DNA from 3 places in the Arthrobacter sp. StoSoilB5 genome. Region 3 is predicted to be linked to each of the others. Evidence: riboswitches for the same ligand, from Rfam matches in the RefSeq annotation. Region 3 holds a riboswitch; each other region holds the start of a gene.
The links. Region 3 has a riboswitch for thiamine pyrophosphate ahead of LDN75_RS15085 (bifunctional hydroxymethylpyrimidine kinase/phosphomethylpyrimidine kinase). Riboswitches for the same ligand answer to the same signal wherever they lie in the genome.

Region 1: it holds a riboswitch for thiamine pyrophosphate, as region 3 does, so the genes downstream of both, LDN75_RS21505 (ECF transporter S component) here and LDN75_RS15085 (bifunctional hydroxymethylpyrimidine kinase/phosphomethylpyrimidine kinase) in region 3, are expected to answer to the same signal.
Region 2: it holds a riboswitch for thiamine pyrophosphate, as region 3 does, so the genes downstream of both, LDN75_RS17085 (FAD-dependent oxidoreductase) here and LDN75_RS15085 (bifunctional hydroxymethylpyrimidine kinase/phosphomethylpyrimidine kinase) in region 3, are expected to answer to the same signal.

Annotation. Positions count from the first base shown of each region.
Region 1 is NZ_AP024646.1:4,739,579-4,746,570, forward strand. It holds gene LDN75_RS21495 (energy-coupling factor transporter transmembrane component T) at 1-673, opposite strand, end outside; gene LDN75_RS21500 (ABC transporter ATP-binding protein) at 670-2,268, opposite strand; gene LDN75_RS21505 (ECF transporter S component) at 2,268-2,888, opposite strand; TPP riboswitch at 2,969-3,105, opposite strand; gene LDN75_RS21510 (NUDIX domain-containing protein) at 3,309-3,986, shown strand; gene LDN75_RS21515 (DUF4235 domain-containing protein) at 4,023-4,283, shown strand; gene mnhG (monovalent cation/H(+) antiporter subunit G) at 4,280-4,660, opposite strand; gene LDN75_RS21525 (monovalent cation/H+ antiporter complex subunit F) at 4,650-4,928, opposite strand; gene LDN75_RS21530 (Na+/H+ antiporter subunit E) at 4,925-5,491, opposite strand; gene LDN75_RS21535 (Na+/H+ antiporter subunit D) at 5,488-6,992, opposite strand, start outside.
Region 2 is NZ_AP024646.1:3,784,653-3,791,644, forward strand. It holds gene moeB (molybdopterin-synthase adenylyltransferase MoeB) at 1-960, opposite strand, end outside; gene LDN75_RS17055 (TetR/AcrR family transcriptional regulator) at 967-1,701, shown strand; gene LDN75_RS17060 (DUF3107 domain-containing protein) at 1,752-1,976, shown strand; gene LDN75_RS17065 (hypothetical protein) at 2,011-2,313, shown strand; gene LDN75_RS17070 (4a-hydroxytetrahydrobiopterin dehydratase) at 2,388-2,723, opposite strand; gene LDN75_RS17075 (thiazole synthase) at 2,738-3,535, opposite strand; gene thiS (sulfur carrier protein ThiS) at 3,540-3,776, opposite strand; gene LDN75_RS17085 (FAD-dependent oxidoreductase) at 3,773-5,059, opposite strand; TPP riboswitch at 5,052-5,169, opposite strand; gene thiE (thiamine phosphate synthase) at 5,197-5,880, shown strand; gene LDN75_RS17095 (ferritin-like fold-containing protein) at 5,923-6,591, opposite strand; gene LDN75_RS17100 (RNB domain-containing ribonuclease) at 6,633-6,992, shown strand, end outside.
Region 3 is NZ_AP024646.1:3,342,615-3,349,606, forward strand. It holds gene proB (glutamate 5-kinase) at 1-624, opposite strand, end outside; gene obgE (GTPase ObgE) at 614-2,200, opposite strand; gene rpmA (50S ribosomal protein L27) at 2,334-2,597, opposite strand; gene rplU (50S ribosomal protein L21) at 2,657-2,965, opposite strand; gene LDN75_RS15085 (bifunctional hydroxymethylpyrimidine kinase/phosphomethylpyrimidine kinase) at 3,343-4,899, opposite strand; TPP riboswitch at 4,891-4,989, opposite strand; gene LDN75_RS15090 (Rne/Rng family ribonuclease) at 5,133-6,992, opposite strand, start outside.

The sequences.
Region 1 (6,992 bases), 1.4 Mb from region 3:
ACGTTCGTTGTCCGCCACCGAAACCACGCGCTTCCATGGTGACGGCCAGCCGGGAGGCCCGCCGAACTGCCTGAACCAGCAGCCCGAAACTCTGGCCAAGCGTTGCCTTCAGCCGTTGCAGCGGGCTGCCCTGCGAACCCACACCGCGGGCCCGCCTGGCCATGCCGATTGTCTGCCATTCCTCCGCCATCAAACCCACCAAGCGCATGGCAGCCAGTGACCCGAGGACAAAGCGGTGTGGCAGCTTTGCCTTCTGTGCCAGCGCATCAGCCAAATCGGTGGGATCCGTGCAGGTCATCAGCAGGATCGCCGGCAGTGCGATTGCCAAGCCGCGCAGCATGAAACCCAGCCCCAGCTCAAGGGAACCCTCGCTGATGGACCAGAGTCCGACGTCGAGCAGTACAGACCCGCTGTCAGCCGCCACGATTGCGGTACTCCAACCGCCAATCGCCGCCGCGATGATGAGAGGCCATGCCCGTTGCCACAGGAGCCGCAGCGTGAGCCCAGCCAAGGGGAACAGAGCCAGCTCGGCGACGAGTGCCGTGGAAGCGGATACCCAGTCGATCGACAACGCCAGAACCAGCGAAATAAGAAATACGGAGACGAACTTAATCAAGGGGTTGGCGCGGGTGAGGAGGGCATGGTTGCCGCGGAGGTTCAGGGCGTCCCTCATGCTGCACCGGCTTCCTGGCGGGCTTCCTCGCCGTGCGGGTCCGGGAGCACTTGCGTCACCGGATGCAGCCGCAGCTCCGTACCGCCAAGGACCGCGCTGAATTCCTCATCGTGAGTCACAGAGACAACGGCAGTTCCGGCGTCAAGGAGTTCCGACAGGAACGATGCCAGTTCGGCCCAGGTATTGGCGTCCTGGCCGAACGTTGGCTCGTCCAGGACCAGCACTTTCGGGTGGGCTGCAAGCACCGTGGCCACGGACAGCCGGCGTTTCTCGCCGCCGGACAACGTGTAGGGGTTCGCGTCCACCAAATGCGTAAGCCGCAAACGCTCCAGCAATTCATCCACGCGTTCTTCACCATGTCCCAGATGTTTTGGCCCGAACATCAGCTCATCCAGGACATTGCCCGTGACGAACTGGTGCTCCGGTTCCTGGAACACAGTGCCAATGCGCGAAATCAGCTGATCCGCCTTCCACTTGAAGGGATCGATTCCAGCTCCCTCGGAAAGTTCGACGGCGGCACTCACCTTGCCGTCCACGGGCGCCAAAAGGCCGGCCAACGTGAGCGCAAAGGTGGACTTGCCGGCACCGTTGGGCCCGGTGATGGTGAGCGCCTGGCCGGACCTCACTTGAGCAGTGATGCCCGACTGCACGGGAACGGGCCGGATGGTTCTGAAGCCGCGACGGCCGGGCTTCTCGCGGGAAACAGCCAGGTCCTGTGCCACGAGGAGGAGCTGCGCGGTGGATTCATGGCCGTCCAATTCCTGAGCTGTGGTCCTGCGGGCGCGAGTGGCTGGAACGTATCCCGGCACCCACACTCCCGCTGCCATCAACATGGTGCGGGCTTCGGAGAGAACCTGATCCGGTGGGCCATCCAGAAGTACGCCGCCTCCCGCCGAGCCGGGCTGGAGGACTACGATCCTGTCCACCAGGTCCTTCCAAACGGACACACGGTGTTCCACAACAACCAACGTGGCGCCGGTCTTGTCCAGGCAGCGCTGCACGGCGTCCCGAACCTCAAGGACTCCAGCAGGATCCAGGTTGGCCGTAGGTTCGTCCAGCAGGATCAGCCCGGGCCGCATCGCCAGGATGCCAGCCAACGCAAGGCGCTGCTTCTGCCCCCCGGAGAGCGCTGCCGTGGGATGGTCCAGGGGCAGGCCGCCGCCAGCAGCGGTGCGCAACCCGACGTCGTCGAGCGCTTCATGGACGCGCGCCCATATCTCCCCGCGCGGGACGGCCAGGTTCTCGGCGCCGAACGCGACGTCGTCGCCCACCCGGGAGAGCACCACTTGGGTTTCCGGATCCTGCTGCATCAGACCGGCGCGGCCACGTTGTTCACGGGGAACAACGCCGTCGATCAACAGCGAGCCGGACTCGTCTGAATCGTCTTCCTCGTCACCCAACACGCCGGCAAGGGCATGCAGCAACGTCGACTTGCCTGCGCCTGAAGGACCCAGCAGCAGCACACGCTCGCCGGGCTCGATCCGGAGATCGAGGTCCTGGATGGCGGGCGCGGAACGGCCCGCATGCCGCCATCCCCACCCTTGGGCGGTAATGGCGGCAGGGCGGACCTGGTTGCTGCTTTCTTTCGCAGGCATTAGTTGAAGACTGGCTCCGAAGCAGCCTTGCGCGACGCGAAGGAGCTTAGGACGCCGGTCTTGGCCAGCCCGCGCGTGGCAACCCAGGACAGTGCGCCGGCGATGATCGCACCGGACAGCGTAGTGAAGGCGATGTAGGCCAACTTGTCGATTGCTTCGTAGGCGATGTTCCAGCCCCAGGGCAGGAAGGAATCGTTGAGACCGCAGAAGAGTCCGGAGCCCGCGCCTGCAAGGAGTGCCGTGGACAGGTTGAACTTCTTGTACCGGAACGCGGCGAAGACGAGTTCCGCTCCGAGCCCCTGCAGGACACCGGAGATGAGGACGGTGGTGCCGTACTGGGAACCCATGATGAGTTCACCGGTGGCGGCGACGGCTTCGCAGAACAGGGCTGCGCCCGGTTTGCGGATGATGAGCATGCCCAGGACAGCCGGGATCATCCAACCACCGGCGATCAAACCGGTGAGCGGCGGATACGTGGCGTTCATGGGGATGGATACGATTGCGGCGCCCTGGGACCAGGCCCAGAAGATCACGCCGCCGGCGATGGCAATCAATGCTGCCACCACGATGTCTACAACACGCCAGCTATAACTGGTCTTCTTCACGCTTGCCGTGGTCATTTTTTCTGCCTCCTGAGGTTACAGGAGGGGAAAGTGCTCCCCGGAACCTCCCGGCCGGCTTTCGCCGTCCGGATCCGGACACTCTGAGAAGCTCGACTCCCTTGCGCCGGTACTAACCGGATCAGGTTCGAGGGTCTGCGGCTGTCCGCACTCTCAGCGCCCTCGCGTCTCCTGCATCTCTGCAAGGTCCGACGGCGGCGCTCCCCTGTCGTTATTAATCTGCCCTTATGGGCGTGGTTCAGTTTACACCTGTGGGTGTTCGGGGGCTCCTTGGGCTGGTCATAAAGCGGTTGGCTCCCCGACTCCTGCGTTGCGGGGCCCGTTCTGCGCCCCATTCGCCCGCCTTGGCACGCACGCCAGGCCCCACAACCAGACCTGAGAGAATGATCGAGCAGAATCGACGCGGCAAAGGGGCATTTCATGACCGACCTTCCCATTACGGACAAGCAAGTTCCCCAACCCCGCCTGGCTGCGAGCGTTATCCTGCTCCGCGATGCCCCGGGCGGGCTTGAGGCCTTCGTCCAGCACAGGGTAGCCACCATGGATTTCGCTGCCGGAATGGTGGTCTTTCCGGGAGGTCGCGTTGATGCCGCAGACCAGGATGGCTGGGATTATCCGGCTGAATTGCTCCAACGGCATGCCGCAGACTGGCACCTGAGCTCCATCGCCGTCAATCCCGAACAGGCCCCGGCAAAGTCAGGCATGGTTCTCACCGCTGCTTTGCGCGAGGTTTGGGAGGAGGCCGGACTTGGCCTTGAGCCGTCGGACTTACGCCCTTGGGCCAACTGGGTCACGCCCACGGACATGCCCAAGCGCTTCGATACGTACTTCTATGTGGCCAAGCCTGCTCCGGACGCACAGCCCCAGCATCAGACCACTGAAGCGTGGCAATCACTCTGGATGCCCGTGGACGGGATTCTGACAGCCGAGGCCGCCGGTAACTTGCAACTGATGCCACCCACGTATTACCTGCTCAAGGAAATTGCCGGTCTCGGAACCGTGGATGCTGTCTGGTCAGCCGACCACGCCGTTGTTCCTGTCCTGGCCCCACGAGGTTCCATGGCAGCTTTCCTCAAGGAACGGGAAACCCGCCGCTAGTCCCAAGCCGCCAGGATCTGAGGCTAGGCTGGGGGCATGAACCTCTTTTTCAAGCTGCTGGGTGCCGGAGTAAGCCTGGGGGCCGGATTCGTCGGCACCAAATTGGTCAACAAGGGTTGGGAAAAGGCCACCGGCAACAAGCCGCCCAAGGGCAACGATGACATGGAAACGAGCCTCCGCTCAGCCTTGTCCTTCGCTCTGATTTCGGCCTTCGTCAGTACGCTCATCCAGGTTTTCGCGAGCCGTGGCACCCAGCGTGCAATCGCCCGGTTCGCCAAGACGCACGACATCGTCTAGGTAGAATCGTCGCCTGCCGCCCTTTGGACAACTGCTTCAAGCTCATCCTTGGTGAGCAGTTCACGGTGCCCGTGCTTGGTGCGGTAACCGGAGCGGCCCACCATGTGCGCCGAGACAGGAACCGTAAGCAGCTGGAAGATCCAGGCCACAAGCAGGACAGGCCACACCCACCAGGTTCGCATCTGGAGGCCGATCGCGGCCAGCAGCAGGAACAAGCCCAGCACCTGGGGCTTGGTTGCCGCGTGCATGCGGCTCATGAGGTCGGGGAACCGCAGAAGGCCAACGGCTGCCCCGAGCGACATCAGGGCACCCACCACCAGGAACACAGCCGTCACAGCATCAATGACGGCATCCACACCGCTCGCTTCAGGACTCATTGCTGTGATCCCTCCGATCCGCTACGAACCGGGCAAATGTCACAGAGCCTATGAAACCGATCACCGCGAGAGCCACCAGCAACACCAGGTTGTTCAGATGCCGGTTCATCGCCATGTCGATTGCCAGTGCGGCCCCAAGGATGGCCAGCAGGACATCCGACGCCAAAACGCGGTCCAACAAGGACGGGCCGATCGCGATGCGGACGATCGCTCCCACCGCGGCCAAGCTCAGGATCACTGCAGTGACCACAAGGACGAGTTCCTTCACGACGCTGCCCCTTCCATGCCCGGATGCGATTCGGCTTTGAGCGCATCGAGTTCTTCGCGCGTTCCCATGATCCGGATCAGCGCCGCCTCGATGTCTTGTACTTCCCGGCGGATCTTGTCGATATCAGCATCCTCGTAAATATTGAGCGCGTGCAGGTACAGCGTGGACGTCGAGCGGTCCACTTCCACCACCAGCGAGCCCGGGATCAGGGAAATAACGTGGCCGGTGGCCGTCACCATGAGGTCCGAATGGCTGCGCAACGGAACAGCGACGACGGCGCTGCGTACTTTGGGCCCTTTTGCCACGGCCAGGTAGAGGACCAGGAAGCTCGCTGCCGCCACTTTGCCCAGGAAAACCAGGGCGAACGAAAGGGCGCGCAGCACATTGAACCTGCCGCTGAGCTCCACCGGCGGAAGGTAGAAGAACTTGGCCACCAGCACGGCAATGAGTGCGCCGAACAGCAGGTTGCCTGGGCTGAAGTCCCGCCACAGGGCGCCCCAGACGATGACCAGCCATACCAGCAGCGGCAGTTCAGTGCGGAAGGAGATCGGTTTACGGCTCACTTGGCGGCCCCCGGCTGACCCACGGGTGGTACCTCCGCGGAGTCTCCCAGGACTGAGTGGATGTAGGCCGTGCGGTCCAGCATGATTTCCGCCGAGCCGTCCGCCAAATGGAAGAGTGGGCCGGCAAAGACCGTGAGCGCGACACCGAAGGCCACAAGGCCCGCGGTGGAGCCCACCATTGTCCGGGGGAGAACTCCCACGTTGCCTGGCGTCAGAAGCACGGGGTCGGGGTACTCTGCGTCCTCCGGCTTGCGCCAAAATGCCCTGTTCCAAACACGGGCTATTGCCAGCAACGTCAGGAGGCTGGTGACCACGCCGCCCACCACCAAAACGATGGCCAGCGGCGTCCCCAAGGCCACACCCGCCTGAAGGAGCCCGAGTTTACCGAGGAAGCCGGAGAAGGGCGGGATGCCAGCGAGGTTCATTGCCGGGACGAAGAACAGCAAGGCAAGGAGTGGCGAGAGCTTGGCCAGGCCACCCAAGCGGTCAATCGATGACGATCCGCCCCGCCGCTCGATGAGGCCCGTCACCAGGAACAGGCTGGTCTGCACGGTGATGTGGTGTGCCACGTAGAAGACTGCCGCGCCAAGGCCGGTCACGGACGACATTGCCAAGCCGAACACCATGTAGCCGATGTGGCTGACAAGGGTGAACGACAAGAGACGCTTGATGTCGCTCTGCGCCAAAGCACCAAGGATGCCCACCACCATGGTCAGCAGCGCCACCACCATGAGGGGCACGTTGAGGGTATCGCCAGGGAACAGGAGTGTCTCGGTGCGGACCATGGCATAGACACCCACTTTCGTCAGCAAGCCCGCGAAAACGGCTGTGACGGGGGCAGGTGCGGTTGGATAGGAGTCAGGAAGCCAGAAGGACAGCGGGAACACGGCCGCCTTGATTCCGAACGCCACCAGTAGCATCACGTGGAGCAGGTTTTGCGTGCCTGGATCCAGTTCGGCCAGCTTGATGGCGAGGTCCGCCATGGTGATGGTCCCCGTAGCTCCGTAAATCATGGCGATGGCAATGAGGAACAGGACTGAGGACACCACGGACACCACCACGTAGGTGACGCCAGCGCGGATACGGGGCCCCGTCCCGCCAAGGGTCATCAGCACATAGCTTGCCGTCAGCAGGATTTCGAAGCCCACGTACAAGTTGAAAAGGTCACCTGTCAGGAAGGCATTGGACACGCCAGCCACCAGGATCAAGTACGTGGGGTGGAAGATCGAGACCGGTGCTTCCTGGTCACCGTCAGCCATGCCTTGCCCGGTGGCGTAGATCAGGACCGCGAGGCTTACCACGGTGGAAACCACCAGCATGAGTGAGGAGAACTGATCCACCACCAACACCACGCCCCACGGCGGCAGCCAACCACCCAGCGTCACGGAGGTTGTTCCGCCGTCCCACACGGACGCCAGGAGCAGGCATTCGAGCAGGAGCGTCGCGCTGAGGATCACGATGCTGACCACCCGTTGGGCAGCAGTATGCCGGATCAGCACGA
Region 2 (6,992 bases), 440 kb from region 3:
GCCGGACTCGCGGACATCCACCAATTCAAAGTCGCGTTCACCCGACTCCCGCTCGGCCAACATCCGTGCAAGGTCCTTGGCAGTGACCGTGTGCTCCTGGTCAGTGGCCGCAGCCGGAGTCACACCGCAGAATGCCTCGTAATCCACGAGTTCCGTGATGGGCTCCGCTTCCGGATCCTTGGAGACCTTGATCTCGCGCCAGCTGCCGCCCAGGGCGTCGAACAGCGCTACGCGGCCAAGCAAGGAACGGCCGACGCCGGTAATCAACTTGACTGCCTCCGTCACCATGAGGGATCCAACGGCGGCGCACAACATGCCAAAGACTCCGCCCTCACCGCATGAGGGCACTGAGCCGGCTGGCGGGGCTTCCGGGTAGAGATCACGGTATGTGGGGCCGTGCTCGGCCCAGAAGACGCTGACCTGCCCGTCGAAGCGGAAGATTGAGCCCCAAACGTACGGCTTGCCGAGAATCGCGGCGGCGTCGTTGACCAGGTAGCGGGTAGCAAAGTTGTCCGCGCCGTCCAGGATGAGATCGTAATCGGCAAACAGTTCCAAGGCATTCGAGGAGTCAAGGCGGACGTTGTGCAGGACCACGTTCACCAACGGGTTGAGCTCCGCAATGGCGTTCCGCGCAGATTCGGTTTTCGGGGTGCCAACGTCCTTGACGCCATGGATGACCTGCCGCTGCAGGTTGCTGAGGTCAACGTCGTCGTCATCGACTATGCCGAGAGTTCCTACGCCGGCCGCGGCGAGGTACAACAAAGCTGGGGATCCCAGGCCGCCAGCGCCTATGACAAGAACTTTCGCATTCTTAAGCCTGCGTTGGCCCAGAGCGCCGATTTCCGGAATGATGAGATGCCGGGAGTACCGTTCCACCTCGGCCGGCGTTAGTGCGGCGGCCGGTTCAACGAGGGGTGGCAGGACAGCGGGCGCGGGGTGGGCAGCAAGAATTGAGGCCATACCCCAATGTATGCCTGCCGATGCCGCCCGGTCATATTACCCACCGGTACAGTGGTCATAACTGCAAAGGAAAGGCGGCAGACTGTGGCTGACGGCACACGGGCAAACGATGGGGCACCAGCGAAGCAAGAACGGACTGGTTCAACGCGTTCAGCAAGGTTGCCGCGAGACGAGCGCCGCGCACAGTTGCTAAACGCCGCTTTGGAGGTTTTCGTATCCAACGGCTTCCATGGTGCCGCCATGGACGAAATCGCCGAGACCGCGCATGTGAGCAAGCCGGTCCTGTATCAGCATTTCCCTTCCAAACGCGAGCTCTACATGGCGTTGCTGGACAGCCATCTGGCGACGCTGACCGATTTGATGCTCAATGCCCTGAATTCCACCACGGACAATAAAGAGCGCGTGAAGGCAGTCATGCGGGCCTACTACAGGTTCATTGCCGACGACGACCAAGCCCACCGCCTGGTTTTCGAGTCTGACCTCATTAACGACCCCGATGTCAGCTCGCGCTTGGAGACTTTCAACAAAACGTTCGCCGACGCAGTGGCCCACGTCATCGCCGAGGACACCAAGCTTCCCCCTTTGGAAGCACAGCTCCTGGGCCGCGGACTGGCAGGAATGGCGCAGGTCAGCGCCCGCTACTGGCTCGAAACCGATGGAAATCTCGACCTCGATGTAGCCAGTGATCTGATCTATCGTTTAGCTTGGCGCGGAATCAGTCGATTCCCCAAAGAGTCCTAGGCTACAAATAGAGGACTGACTTAAAACTTGATTGGCTTGGAGGCCTTGCTGTGGAAGTAAAGATCGGCATTCAGAATGTTGGCCGTGAAATCGTGTTCGAATCCGCACTCGATGCTGATGCTGTAGCCAAGATCGTCGGAGAGGCCATCTCCAAGGGTTCGGATCTGCGGTTCACGGATGAGAAGGGCCGCCAGATCATCGTTCCCGGAAATGCGCTGGGCTACGTTGAAATTGGTGCCGAGGAAGTCCGCCGCGTCGGTTTCGGCGCCCTCTAGCGTTCCCACTGGCAGCGGCCGCTAAGGAGTCTCCATGCTTTCACTCGTTGTGGTGGTGCTTGCCACCATCGCTACAGGATTCATCGTGTGGGCAAATGACAAGCGACACGGTAAGTACGGCATTGCATTGCCAGCGGGCGTCTCGGCGACCGTCGGCGTGCTGGGCTGGATAGCTTTCATCATGGCTGGGTTCGGTTACCAGCCCGGGCTCACCTGGATCCCGTGGATCCTCCCTATCGTTTTGGGGACGGCCATCGCGATTGCCGTTGTGGTCTATCTGGGCCGTAAGCGCACCCAGCATGACACCGCCGCCCTCACCAAAGCTCTGAGGCTCTAGACGCTCCCCGCTCTTATACGGCACTGGTCGTCACCCATAGGTGACGACCAGTGCCGTTTAACTTTCCAGCTCGTTCAAGCTTCCGGGTAGCGATCCGGCTGCGCCAGGGCACCGGACGCGGCTGCTGCCTCGCTCACGGCAGCGGCAGCGGCGACGTCGCGTTCCGTCACGTTGTCGCCGGCATCGTGGGAGACGTAGCGGAGAAAGACGCGGTTGTAGCGCCATTCCAAGTCCGGATGGTGGTTCTGTTCTTCGGCGATCCGGCCCACCGCGGCGATAAGCGCCAAGGCGTCGGCTGCCGTCGAGGTTTTGAAGACGGTCACCAGACCGTCCTGGTACTTCCAGCCGGGGAGGTCCTTGAGGGCGGCTTCCACCTCGGCTTGAGGCAATTGCCCTTCCTTGCCGGCCATAACTGCTCCCTTGCCTAGAGGAACTCTGCCCGGCCTTCCATCGCCGAGGACGCGAGCGCATGCTCCCGCCGCGGAATCCGGCCGGACTGTTTGGCAAGCCTACCGGCGATCACTGCGTGTTTGAAGGCCTCGCCCATCTGGACCGGGTTCTGCGCACGGGTCACTGCCGTCGCCAGCAGGACAGCGTCGCAGCCCAACTCCATGGCAAGCGCGGCATCCGAGGCAGTTCCAATGCCGGCGTCGAGCACTACCGGAACAGAAGCCCGGGACACGATCAGTTCGATGTTATGCGGGTTCAGGATGCCAAGCCCCGTTCCAATAGGCGAGCCGAGGGGCATGACTGCTGTGGCACCCAGGTTTTCCAGGCGCAGCGCCAGGACGGGGTCGTCATTGGTGTAAGCGAAAACCTTGAAGCCGCGGTTCACCAGCTGTTCGGTTGCCTCCACGAGTTCCACCGCGTCCGGAAGAAGCGTGTGTTCATCGGCAATGACTTCCAACTTCACCCAGTCCGTCTCCAGCGCCTCCCGGGCGAGCTCCGCGGTCATCACTGCGTCTTTGGCAGTAAAACAGCCAGCCGTGTTGGGCAGGACCCGGATGTTGTGGTCCACCAGGAGCTGGAACAACGACCCTGTCTCGGCTGGCGAGTACCGGCGCATTGCCACAGTTGTCAGTTCCGTTCCTGAGGCCAGAAGGGCTGCTCCCAAGCCGTCCAGGCTCGGCGCACCACCTGTACCCATGATCAGGCGGGAGCCGATTTCGACGCCGTCGATCACCAAGCCGTCTGTGCGAATGTCAGTTTTTGCTGCTGTCATGTCTTCAGCCTCCCTGGACTGCTGTTACGAGTTCGAGTTCGTCTCCATCGGCGAGCGCCGTCGCGGCCCATTGGCTGCGCGGCACAACCTCCGAATTACGTGCGACGGCGACACCCAGCTTGCCGCCGTCGGCTGCCTGTCCGCGGTGGTCCAGGGTGCGGCCTGTAATGGCGCTGACGAGCGTGCTGACGGATGCATCGTCCGCCACGGCGTGATCGGAGCCGTTGAGTTTGATATTCATACTGTTTCCTTGGTGGGAGATTGTGCAGCTGAGGGGGTTGGAGTCCGTTGGCCTGCGTTCGCCGCAAAGCGGTCGGGCCGGAAGATTGACCAGCGTGGATCGGAGGAACCGGTTATCAGCCCGCCCACGATCTTTGCGGCGATGGGCGTCAATAGAACGCCATGGCGGAAGAAGCCGGTTGCGATCACCAAACCCTCGATGTTGCCGCTGGGTCCAGCGACGCGTCCAAGGAGCGGTGCGTTGTCCGGAGTGCCGGGCCGTGCGCGGGCTGTGGCTTCCAACAGTTCCAGCTCCGCCACGGCAGGAACCAACACTTGGGCATCACGCAGGAGTTGATAGACGCCTCCGGCGGACACTGCGTTGGTGGACGCGGATAGTCCGTCCTCGCGCTGGGTAGCTCCAATCACCACCGTTCCGTCGGCCCGGGGGACGATGTACACCGGCACTCCGCGCACCATGCCCCGGATGGTGGATGTGAGGAGCGGCTGGAGGTGTTCGGGAACGCGCAGCCTGAGGATGTCGCCATAGACCGGCCGCACGGGCAGGCTGAGACCCTCGGGGAGATTGCCTAGCCTTGCCGCATCCAGCCCGCAGGCGACCACGGTCTCTGACGCCAAAACGACGCGCCCGTCGCCGGATCCGGCGCCCGGATCGAGCTCGACTCCGCAGACGCGGTCCCCGTCCCACAGCAAACGGGACGCTGGGAACGGCAGCGCGAAACCGTCCTCCGCTCCGGAAACCCACGTTGCGTCACTTCGACTGTGGCCTGCCAGCCCTTCCATGAGGCATCGTGCAAGCATCCGTGGGTCCACTTGATGGTCCGCCGGGATGTCGAAGGCGCTGGAAATCTGTGGGCTGAGCAGGGGCTCACGCTCGCGCGCTTGCCGCAAGGACAAAGGCTCTACCTGAAGCCCTGCGGCCTGCTGGACTGTGCGGAGGTCTGCCAGCGCGCGGCGGTCGGCAGCATCGGCGCCAACGGCGATTGTCGACGTCGTGCGGTATCCGGTGGCTGATTCGTCGCCGGGCAGGCTCCGGACAAAAGCCGGCCACAAATGAGAGGACTCCAGCATGAGTTCCAGAAGGTCTTCCTCCTGGTAGTGAAGTTCACTCACAGGAGCGAGCATCCCGGCAGCGGCGAACGTCGCGCCCGCTGCCGGTGCGGGATCAATAAGGACCACCGAGCGGCCGTGTCGGCGGGCTTCGTGGGCGATGCCAAGGCCAATGATGCCGCCACCGATGACCGCAACATCCGCCTGCAGAGGGTTTTGGCCGGATTCTGCCATGCGTTTCCTTCCCTACGCCGGTATTAGCCGGATCAGGTCAAGCGGTCGGCGCTGAAGCCCTCTCAGCCGGACGGTCATATGACGCTGTCACGGCTCCCGCAGTACGTGCCCAGTTTAGAGGAACTACTCTGGTTTCCATGACCCAGCATGATGTCCACACCACTGCCCGTCTCTATTTGTGCACCGATGCCCGCAAGCGGCAGGGCGATTTTGAAGACTTCGTCGACGCCGCGTTTGAGGGCGGCGTCGACATCATCCAGCTTCGCGACAAGACGCTCGAGGCCGCCGAGGAGCTGGAGGTCCTGGAGGTCCTGCACAACGTTGCCCGCCGGCACGGAAGGCTGTGGGCCGTCAACGACCGTGCCGATGTTGCCAGTATTTCCGGGGCTCCTGTGTTCCATATCGGCCAAAAAGACATCCCATTACGCGCAGCACGGCACCTCCTCCACGACCAGACCGTCATCGGCCTGTCCACCCACACACCGGACCAGGTTGACGCGGCCATAGAGGCCTCCCCGGGCCGCAGTGGGCTGGATTATTTCTGCGTTGGTCCAGTATGGGCGACACCCACGAAGCCAGGCCGCGAAGCAGTCGGGCTGGATCTGGTCACATATGCCGCGGAAGCCGTAAAGCGCGCAGACGAGGAGACTGTGGGTGGCGTGCTCCTCCCCTGGTTCGCTATCGGCGGCATCGACCTCACCAACGTTGAACAGGTGGTTGCCGCGGGAGCGAGCCGGATCGTCGTCGTGCGGGCCATCACCGAGGCGCAGGACCCGACGGCGGCGGCCAAGACGCTGCTGGAAGCGCTCGACGCCGCTTAGGTATCGGCGCCCGGTTTGCCGCGGCGCGAAAGCGAAATATGCCTAAGCCGTGAGCCCGAGCCCGGACATCCGCCGTCCGTGCCGTTCGGCAAGCTCGGCCGTGAGCGCCTTGACTGCCGCCCGCGAATCCCCTTCGCCCTTGAGCATTGGGCCCAAGTGAGGATGTTCCAGGCCGACACGTTGGGCTTGGGTCAGCGCTTCTCCGACGAGGCGCCGGCCCCACAAAGCGAGTCGCGACGCGAGGCGCGGGTCATCAGCCAGCGCCCGGCGCAGGAGGACGCGGAGTACTTCCGTGGCTTGGTCGGCGGAGGCAACCTTCTGGACAAAGAGTTGCGTCCCGGCGTCAAGGAACGAAGCCACCGTCCGGTAGAAGTCCGACGACACTGTGTCGATCACATAGGCCTTCATGACTGATTCAAACCAGTCCGCTGGCTTTGTTCGCTCGTGGAAGTGGTCAAAGGAGCGCTGGAACGGAAGCATGGCATCCTCGGCATCGAGTCCCATCTCCGATAACCGCGTGCTGATCAAGGCAAAGTTTCCGTATGCGCCAACTGCGATCTTTGCCAGCACTGCCCTGTCATGCAGGGTGGGAGCGTACCGGGAGTCGAAAGACAGCCGGCCAAACGCCGAGAGCTCGCCATAGGCCATGGCTCCCAGCAGCTCGGAGGCGAGGCGCTGGACGCGAGCATTGTCGTCCGGGGAAGTGCTCATGGTCCAAGACTATCCAGCGATTTCGGGCTAACCTGATTTTCGTGTCACATCATCGGATTTCGCCCAACGTCGACGACTCGTCGGACCAGCTCGCCGAGGCATTTGCTGCCCTCCGGACCGAGCTGGAGCTCCCTGGTGAATACCCGGCCGAGGCCGTAGCGGAAGCCCGGAAGGCGGTAGAAAACCATACACTGCCGGAACGTGACCTCCGGGACATTCCGTTCGTGACCATTGATCCAGCCACGTCCACTGACCTGGACCAGGCGGTGTTCATTGAACGTGCCGGTGACGGTTACAGAGTCCTCTATGCAATCGCCGACGTGCCATCCTTTGTTGCTCCGGGCGGGGCGTTGGATGCAGAAACCCGGCACCGGGGGCAAACGTTCTACGCTCCTGACGGG
Region 3 (6,992 bases):
ACGAACCAAGGGGATGCGCTTGGCTCCGTGGGCGGGTGGACCGTCGTACAGGGCATCGACGTCCGAGAGCAGCACCAGTGCGTCCGCGCGCACCAGGTGTGCCACCAAGGCTGCGAGGCGGTCGTTGTCCCCAAAACGGATCTCATGGGTGGCCACGGTGTCGTTCTCATTGACGACGGGAACGACACCAAGGTTCAGCAAGCGATCCAGGGCGCGGAAAGCATTGGTGTGCTGCGTCCGGCGCATGAGGTCGTCAGCTGTCAGCAGGACCTGGCTGACCGTGACGCCGTGCGCGCTGAAAGCTTGCGTATAGCGCGCCATCAACAGGCCCTGCCCCACGCTTGCCGCAGCCTGCTGGGTAGCGAGATCTTTCGGGCGCTTGGCAAGTCCCAGCGGTGCAAGACCTGCCGCGATGGCACCCGAAGAAACCAGGATGATTTCAGTACCGGCATTTCGCTTGTCCGCCAGCGCGTTAACCAACGACGTCAGCGATTTCTCGGAAATGCCACCCTTGATACTGGTCAGCGAGGACGAGCCCACTTTGACAACAATCCTCTTGGCGGTGGCCAGGGCCTGGCGCTCAAGAACCTCTGCGTCCGGAATTTCGACAGTCCTAGTCGTCATCACCGGTATCCAGGTGGCCTTCCGTTACGGGCTGGGCACGACGACGGCTGACGGACTCAGTCCAGATGCCCGCCTTGCGCTCGGCTTCGAGTTCAGCACGGGCGGCAGCCTTCGCTTCCCGGCGCTCAAGCTGTTCATCGCGCTTCTGTGAGCGAGTGGGACGGTCGCCGATGTCCGCGACGCGGATGTCGGTACCACGGGGAGTCGCCAGGAGCTCGGCGCCTGCCATCATGGTGGGCTCCCAGTCGAAGACCACGCCATCGTCCTCGCCGATAACCACCGTATCGCCGGGCTTGGCTCCAACCTTGAAGAGCTCCGTCTCGACGCCAAGCTTGGCCAGGCGATCAGCCAGGTAGCCGATGGCTTCCTCGTTGGTGAAGTCGGTCTGCTTGACCCAGCGGACAGGCTTCTCGCCCAACACGCGGAACAGCGGCTCGAGGTTCTTTTCCTCGCGGCGGATCCGGAATCCGCTCTCGTTGACGGCGCGCGGACGAAGGATGGGCGGGGCAACCTTGGGAGGGGCAATCTCTACGGCATCCCGTGCAGCCTTGACGATTTCCGCCATCGCGAAGCCAAGCTGGCGCAGGCCCTCATGGCTTGTTGCCGAAACTTCGAACACACGGTAGCCGCGTGATTCGAGTTCCGGACGAACGAACTCTGCCATGTCCTTGCCATCCGGAAGATCCACTTTGTTCAGGACAACAAGCTTGGGACGCTCGTTCAACGGCACTACTTCGCCGTCTACGCCGGCGTAGCTCATGTCCACGGCGTACTTGTCCAGTTCCGCCTCAATGATGGCGAGATCGGAGAGTGGATCACGGTCCGATTCCAGGGTTCCGCAGTCCAGGACGTGAACCAGGGCCGCGCAGCGCTCAACGTGGCGAAGGAAGTTGTGGCCAAGGCCCTTGCCCTCGCTGGCGCCTTCGATCAGGCCGGGCACATCGGCGATGGTGAAACGGATCTCGCCGGCCTGGACCACGCCAAGGTTGGGAATGAGCGTGGTAAAGGGGTAGTCGGCAATCTTGGGCCGGGCAGCGGACATGGCCGCAATGAGGCTGGATTTTCCAGCGGAGGGGAATCCCACCAACGCGATATCTGCGATGGACTTCAGCTCCAGGACGATGTCGCTGGATTCGCCTTCAATGCCCAGAAGCGCGAAACCGGGCGCACGCCGCTTCTGGGAGGAAAGTGAGGCGTTGCCCAGGCCTCCCTGGCCTCCTGCGGCGGCAACATACTCCGCACCTTCGCCCACGAGGTCGGCGAGGACCTCGCCATCCTTCGTCTTCACCACGGTGCCGTCCGGCACGGGGAGGATCAAGGTTTCGCCGTTCTTACCGCCTCGCCAATCGCCCATGCCCGGGCCACCGTTGGTGGCGTGGCGGTGCGGGGCGTGGTGGTAGTCAAGCAAGGTGGTGGTCTGCGCCGACACCCGGAGGATAACGTCTCCGCCGTTGCCACCATTGCCGCCGTCGGGTCCACCGAGAGGCTTGAACTTTTCCCGCTTGACAGAGACACAGCCGTGGCCGCCGGTTCCGCCGGATACGTGCAGGACTACCCGGTCTACAAAGCTCGCCACGTGAATCTCCTCTTGCTGTTGCCAGCGCTGTTGCATAAACCAGAGCGCCATGGGCGCCCTAATCGATTGTAATGCGGTTAAAAGAACGGTGGAGCGGGCCGTTTGGCCCGCTCCACCGGTTCAGAACTTGTTGTTACTCTGCAGCTGCAGCAGCAACGATGTTCACTACGCGACGTCCGCGGCGAGTACCAAACTCAACCGCACCGGCCTCGAGTGCGAACAGGGTGTCGTCGCCACCGCGGCCGACGCCTGCACCGGGGTGGAAGTGGGTTCCACGCTGGCGAACGATGATCTCGCCTGCGGAAACTGCCTGGCCACCGAAACGCTTGACGCCGAGGCGCTGTGCGTTGGAGTCACGACCGTTGCGAGTGGAGCTCGCGCCTTTTTTGTGTGCCATGTGAAATGCCTGCCTCTAAATTTCTGGGGAAACTGAAAATCTGAACAGAGTAACGAAAGTTACTTGATGCTCGTGATCTTGATCTTGGTCAGTTCCTGACGGTGACCCTGGCGCTTCTTGTAGCCGGTCTTGTTCTTGAACTTCTGGATGACGATCTTGGGACCGCGAAGGTCCTCAAGGATCTCAGCCGTGACCTTGACCTTGGCCAGGTCCGCGGCAGCGGACGTGACCTTGTCGCCGTCAACCAGGAGCAAGGCGGGCAGCTCAAGCGTGCTGCCGGCTCCACCGGGGACGCGGTTCAGCGTTACGTAGTCTCCAACGGAAACTTTTTCTTGGCGGCCGCCTGCGCGGACAATCGCGTACACCACTTGGGTACTCACTTCTCTCGACGTTTCTTACTAAATTTGCGTGCGGAACCTTGAACCGGAATCAGGCTTGGTTCGCGCTGTGCCTCAACGCCGTGGACTTCAGATCGAAGCCCGCGAGTCATCCCATGAACAATTCCAAGGGGCATAACCCAAGTGTTGGCGTAAGCACCGAAGATCAAGATTACGCTAGTTTGACCTTCAGCTGCAAATGAGGCCGGGTCCGGAGGCTATCGGGTGACTTGCATCACCAGTTGTAACGGACTCTCCCGGCACCGTGCCCATACAGCCTACAGGGTTTGGGCGGAAATACTGCGATTTGGCCGGCGACGCGCGGGAGTTTTCGTGGATTGGCCACGCAAAAACCACGGAAATCCGACTCAGGCGTAGAGCCGGGGTGCATCAAAGAAGGCCGTCTCGTAGCGGCAAGAGTGTGCGAAGGCCTCAACCATGGCCTCGCGTTCTTGCGCAGAGGCTCTGAGGGCAGCTGCGTCCGTAAGGTCGATCGCTTTCCGGGTTGCGGCAGCAAACTCCTCGTCGGCGTACGTCTTCAACCAGTCGGCGTACGGGTGGTCGCCGGGTGCGCCTGCATCCACGTACGCTGCGTGAAGTTGCCGGCCTACCTCCGCGTACAGCCAGTAGCAGGGCAGGATTGCCGCCAGCAACACGGCGTAACTGCCCGAAGCGGAGGTGGCCAGGAGGTGGTCCACGTACGACTTGGTCACGGGTCCGGTCTGCGTCGTAGCGGGGCGCGTGCTCAGCCAGTTCCGATGAAGCTCGGACTCGACCTCAAGGCAGGTCTGCGATGCCTTGGCCCAGAAAAGCTGCTCTTCCTCCGTGGGGGCCAGTGCACCGGCGCGGGCCAAAACGCGGGAATAGCCGTTGAGGTAGATGGCATCCTGGGCGAGGTAGTAGTTGAACTCGGGCTCCGGGAGCCCCCCGGACTGCAGGCCCTGGATGAAGGCCAAGCCGTAAATTCCGTCCAATTCCGGTGTGGCTTCCGCCCACAGCCGCGCGGCAAATTCGCCGGACTGGCCAGCGGGATCCAGCGTTGGCTCCAAATGGTGGAAGTGATGGATGGGCCCACTGCCCCTGCCCACCTCGAGCCCGTCGGCCGCAGAGAGGGCCTGCAGCAGCCACGGCTTAACCTCCCGGAGGGACGCTTCCCAGTCACCTCTGCGGGCCTGCACCGTGGCCAATGCCGAGGAGAGTGAACAGCCCGTTCCGTGGCTGTTCCTGGTATCCACGCGGGGACCAGCCACTTCGATGACGTCCTGACGCAGCAAGCCGCTCGTATTGACCAGGGCATCAGGACATTCCGTTCCCGCCAAATGGCCGCCCTTCACCAACACGGTGGTTCCACAGTCGGCAGCCAGACGCTTGCCTTGGTCAAGCGCAGTGGCCCAGTCCAGGGCTTCAGGCTCGCCCAACAACATGGCCAGTTCGGGAAGGTTGGGGGTGACGAGATCCGCCAAGGGCAGGAGGCTGCGCAGCGCGCTTTCGGCGGTCTCGCGCAGAAGACGGTCGCCACTGGTGGCCACCATCACCGGGTCAAGGACCACGACGGCGGGACGCACGTCCTCGAGCCAGCTGCGGACTTCGTGGATGACAGACGCGTCACCCAACATCCCGATCTTGACGGCATCGATCTCAATGTCGCTGCTGATGGCGTCCAGTTGCTGGCGCAGGAATTCCACGGGCGGAACATGGACTGCACTGACACCAAGGGTGTTCTGCGCAGTCAGCGCCGTGATGGCAGCCATTCCATAACCACCGTGTGCAGCAATGCTCTTCAGGTCTGCCTGGATTCCGGCGCCTCCGGACGGATCCGAGCCGGCAATGCTAAGCACGCGCGGATGTTGCCGGTCAGGCACGGGGCCGCCAACGCTACCAGCGGGGTAAAGGGGGTAGACAGGAGAACTCGGCAATGAAGTCATGATGGACATCCCTTCGCCGGTGCTAACCGGACAGGTTCAACGGGTCTGGATCTCAGCCCGGCCCAGCGCCCGGCACCCCGTGTCAGTTTCCTAGCGTAGCCGGGAAGTCCAGCCGTCCGGGAACCGGGCAGCTTCGGTGAATGGATGTGACCGCCAGCGACAAAGAGTCCCGCAGTATCCGACGAAATCGGATGCTGCGGGACTCTTTCACTACGTGGTCAGCGCTGACGTGCTTACAACTCGGAAGCTGGAACTCCCACGCCGAGGATGATGGGCTCGTCAGCTGCCTTCTTTTTGGCAGGCTCTTCCGCTGCCGGCGCCTTGGCCTCATGGGCCGTTCCACCTGCGGCCGCGGCAGTTACCTCGTGGTGTTCCACGCTGGTTTCGTTTGCGGCTCCCTGTGCCCTGCTCGCGCTGCGGTTCCTTCGGCCTCGACCGCCACGCGAACGCGTAGAACGATCGGGCTGATCGCCTGTGGCCGCAGCGCTGGCCGCAGAGGCAGTCGCAGGGGAAGCTTCGGAAGCCGTGGCAGGCTCGGACCCCGTATCCGTGACCACTTCCTCCGCAGCCGGTGCAGCACCGAGGTGCGAGAATGCTTCCGCAAGCAGGTCCAGGCTCATGGCCGGCTTGCCCGCAGATGGTTCCTCGTGGTGTTCCACAAATGGAAGCGCCACTTCTTCGCCGCCGAAGCGCAAAACAGGCGTGGACCGCGCTTCCCGAACCGTTGCTTCATGGCTGGCGGCATCTCCTGCGGCCTGGCCCCCGGCATCGCCGGTTGCAGCATCAGGCACGGATTCGGCAGTGTGGCCGTGCTGGCCCGCAGCGCGGGCTTGTTCCTCCGCGCGGTGAACTTCGTCGTCGTGCAAGTGGGCGGCATGCGCCGCTGCGGCGATGGTGGCAAGTGCTGCCCTGGTCGCCTCGGCCTTCGCCTGGCGAACGGGGTCAACGGACTCCTTGGCAGTCGCCGTAATTACTGGGGTGGCAGCGGTGCTGTGAGCGGAGACTGGTTCCTCGGCAATTGCCGGTCCCCCACCTTTCCCACGGCGACGCTTGCGTTCAGTCCGGGCAGCAGGCTGCTGGGGTTCTGTGTGTGGACGGTGGTGCTCGGCGGCAACTACGTTGGCGCGTCGGTGCTCCACGGGCTCATCATGCGTGACGACACCGCGTCCGGCGCAGTGCTCGCACTGCTCACCGAACACTTCAAGCAGGCCTGTGCCCATGCGCTTGCGCGTCATCTGCACCAGGCCAAGCGACGTGACTTCAGCCACTTGGTGCTTGGTGCGGTCACGGCCCAGGCATTCAACCAATCGGCGAAGCACCAGGTCACGGTTCGATTCGAGGACCATGTCGATGAAGTCGATGACGATGATGCCGCCGATGTCGCGCAGCCGCAGCTGGCGAACTACTTCCTCGGCTGCTTCAAGGTTGTTCTTGGTGACGGTTTCTTCCAGGTTTCCACCGCTGCCGGTGAACTTACCCGTGTTGACGTCCACCACGGTCATCGCCTCGGTGCGGTCGATGACAAGGGAACCGCCGGACGGCAGGAAGACCTTGCGCTCCAGGGCCTTGTGGATCTGTTCGTCGATCCGCCAGGCAGCAAAAATGTCCTGGTCCTTGGTCCACTTCTCAAGGCGGCCCACCAAATCGGGAGCAACATACGTGACGTAAGCCTCAATGGTGTCCCACGCGTCGTCGCCGGAGACGATCAGCTTGGAGAAGTCCTCGTTGAAGACATCCCGGACCACCTTGATGGTGAGGTCAGGTTCTCCATAAAGCAGTTCGGGGGCCAGCACCTTGGTGGAGGACGCCTGGCCTTCAATGCCTTCCCACTGGGCGCGCAAACGGTTGATGTCGTGCGTCAGTTCTTCCTCGGAGGCACCTTCAGCGGCCGTGCGCACAATCACGCCGGCGTTCTCAGGCAAGCGGTCCTTGAGGATGCGCTTGAGGCGGTTGCGTTCGACGTCGGGCAGTTTGCGCGAGATGCCGGTCATGGAACCGCCCGGAACATACACAAGGTAGCGGCCGGGGAGCGAAATCTGGCTCGTAAGGCGGGCGCCCTTGTGGCCAACGGGGTCCTTGGTGACCTGCACCAG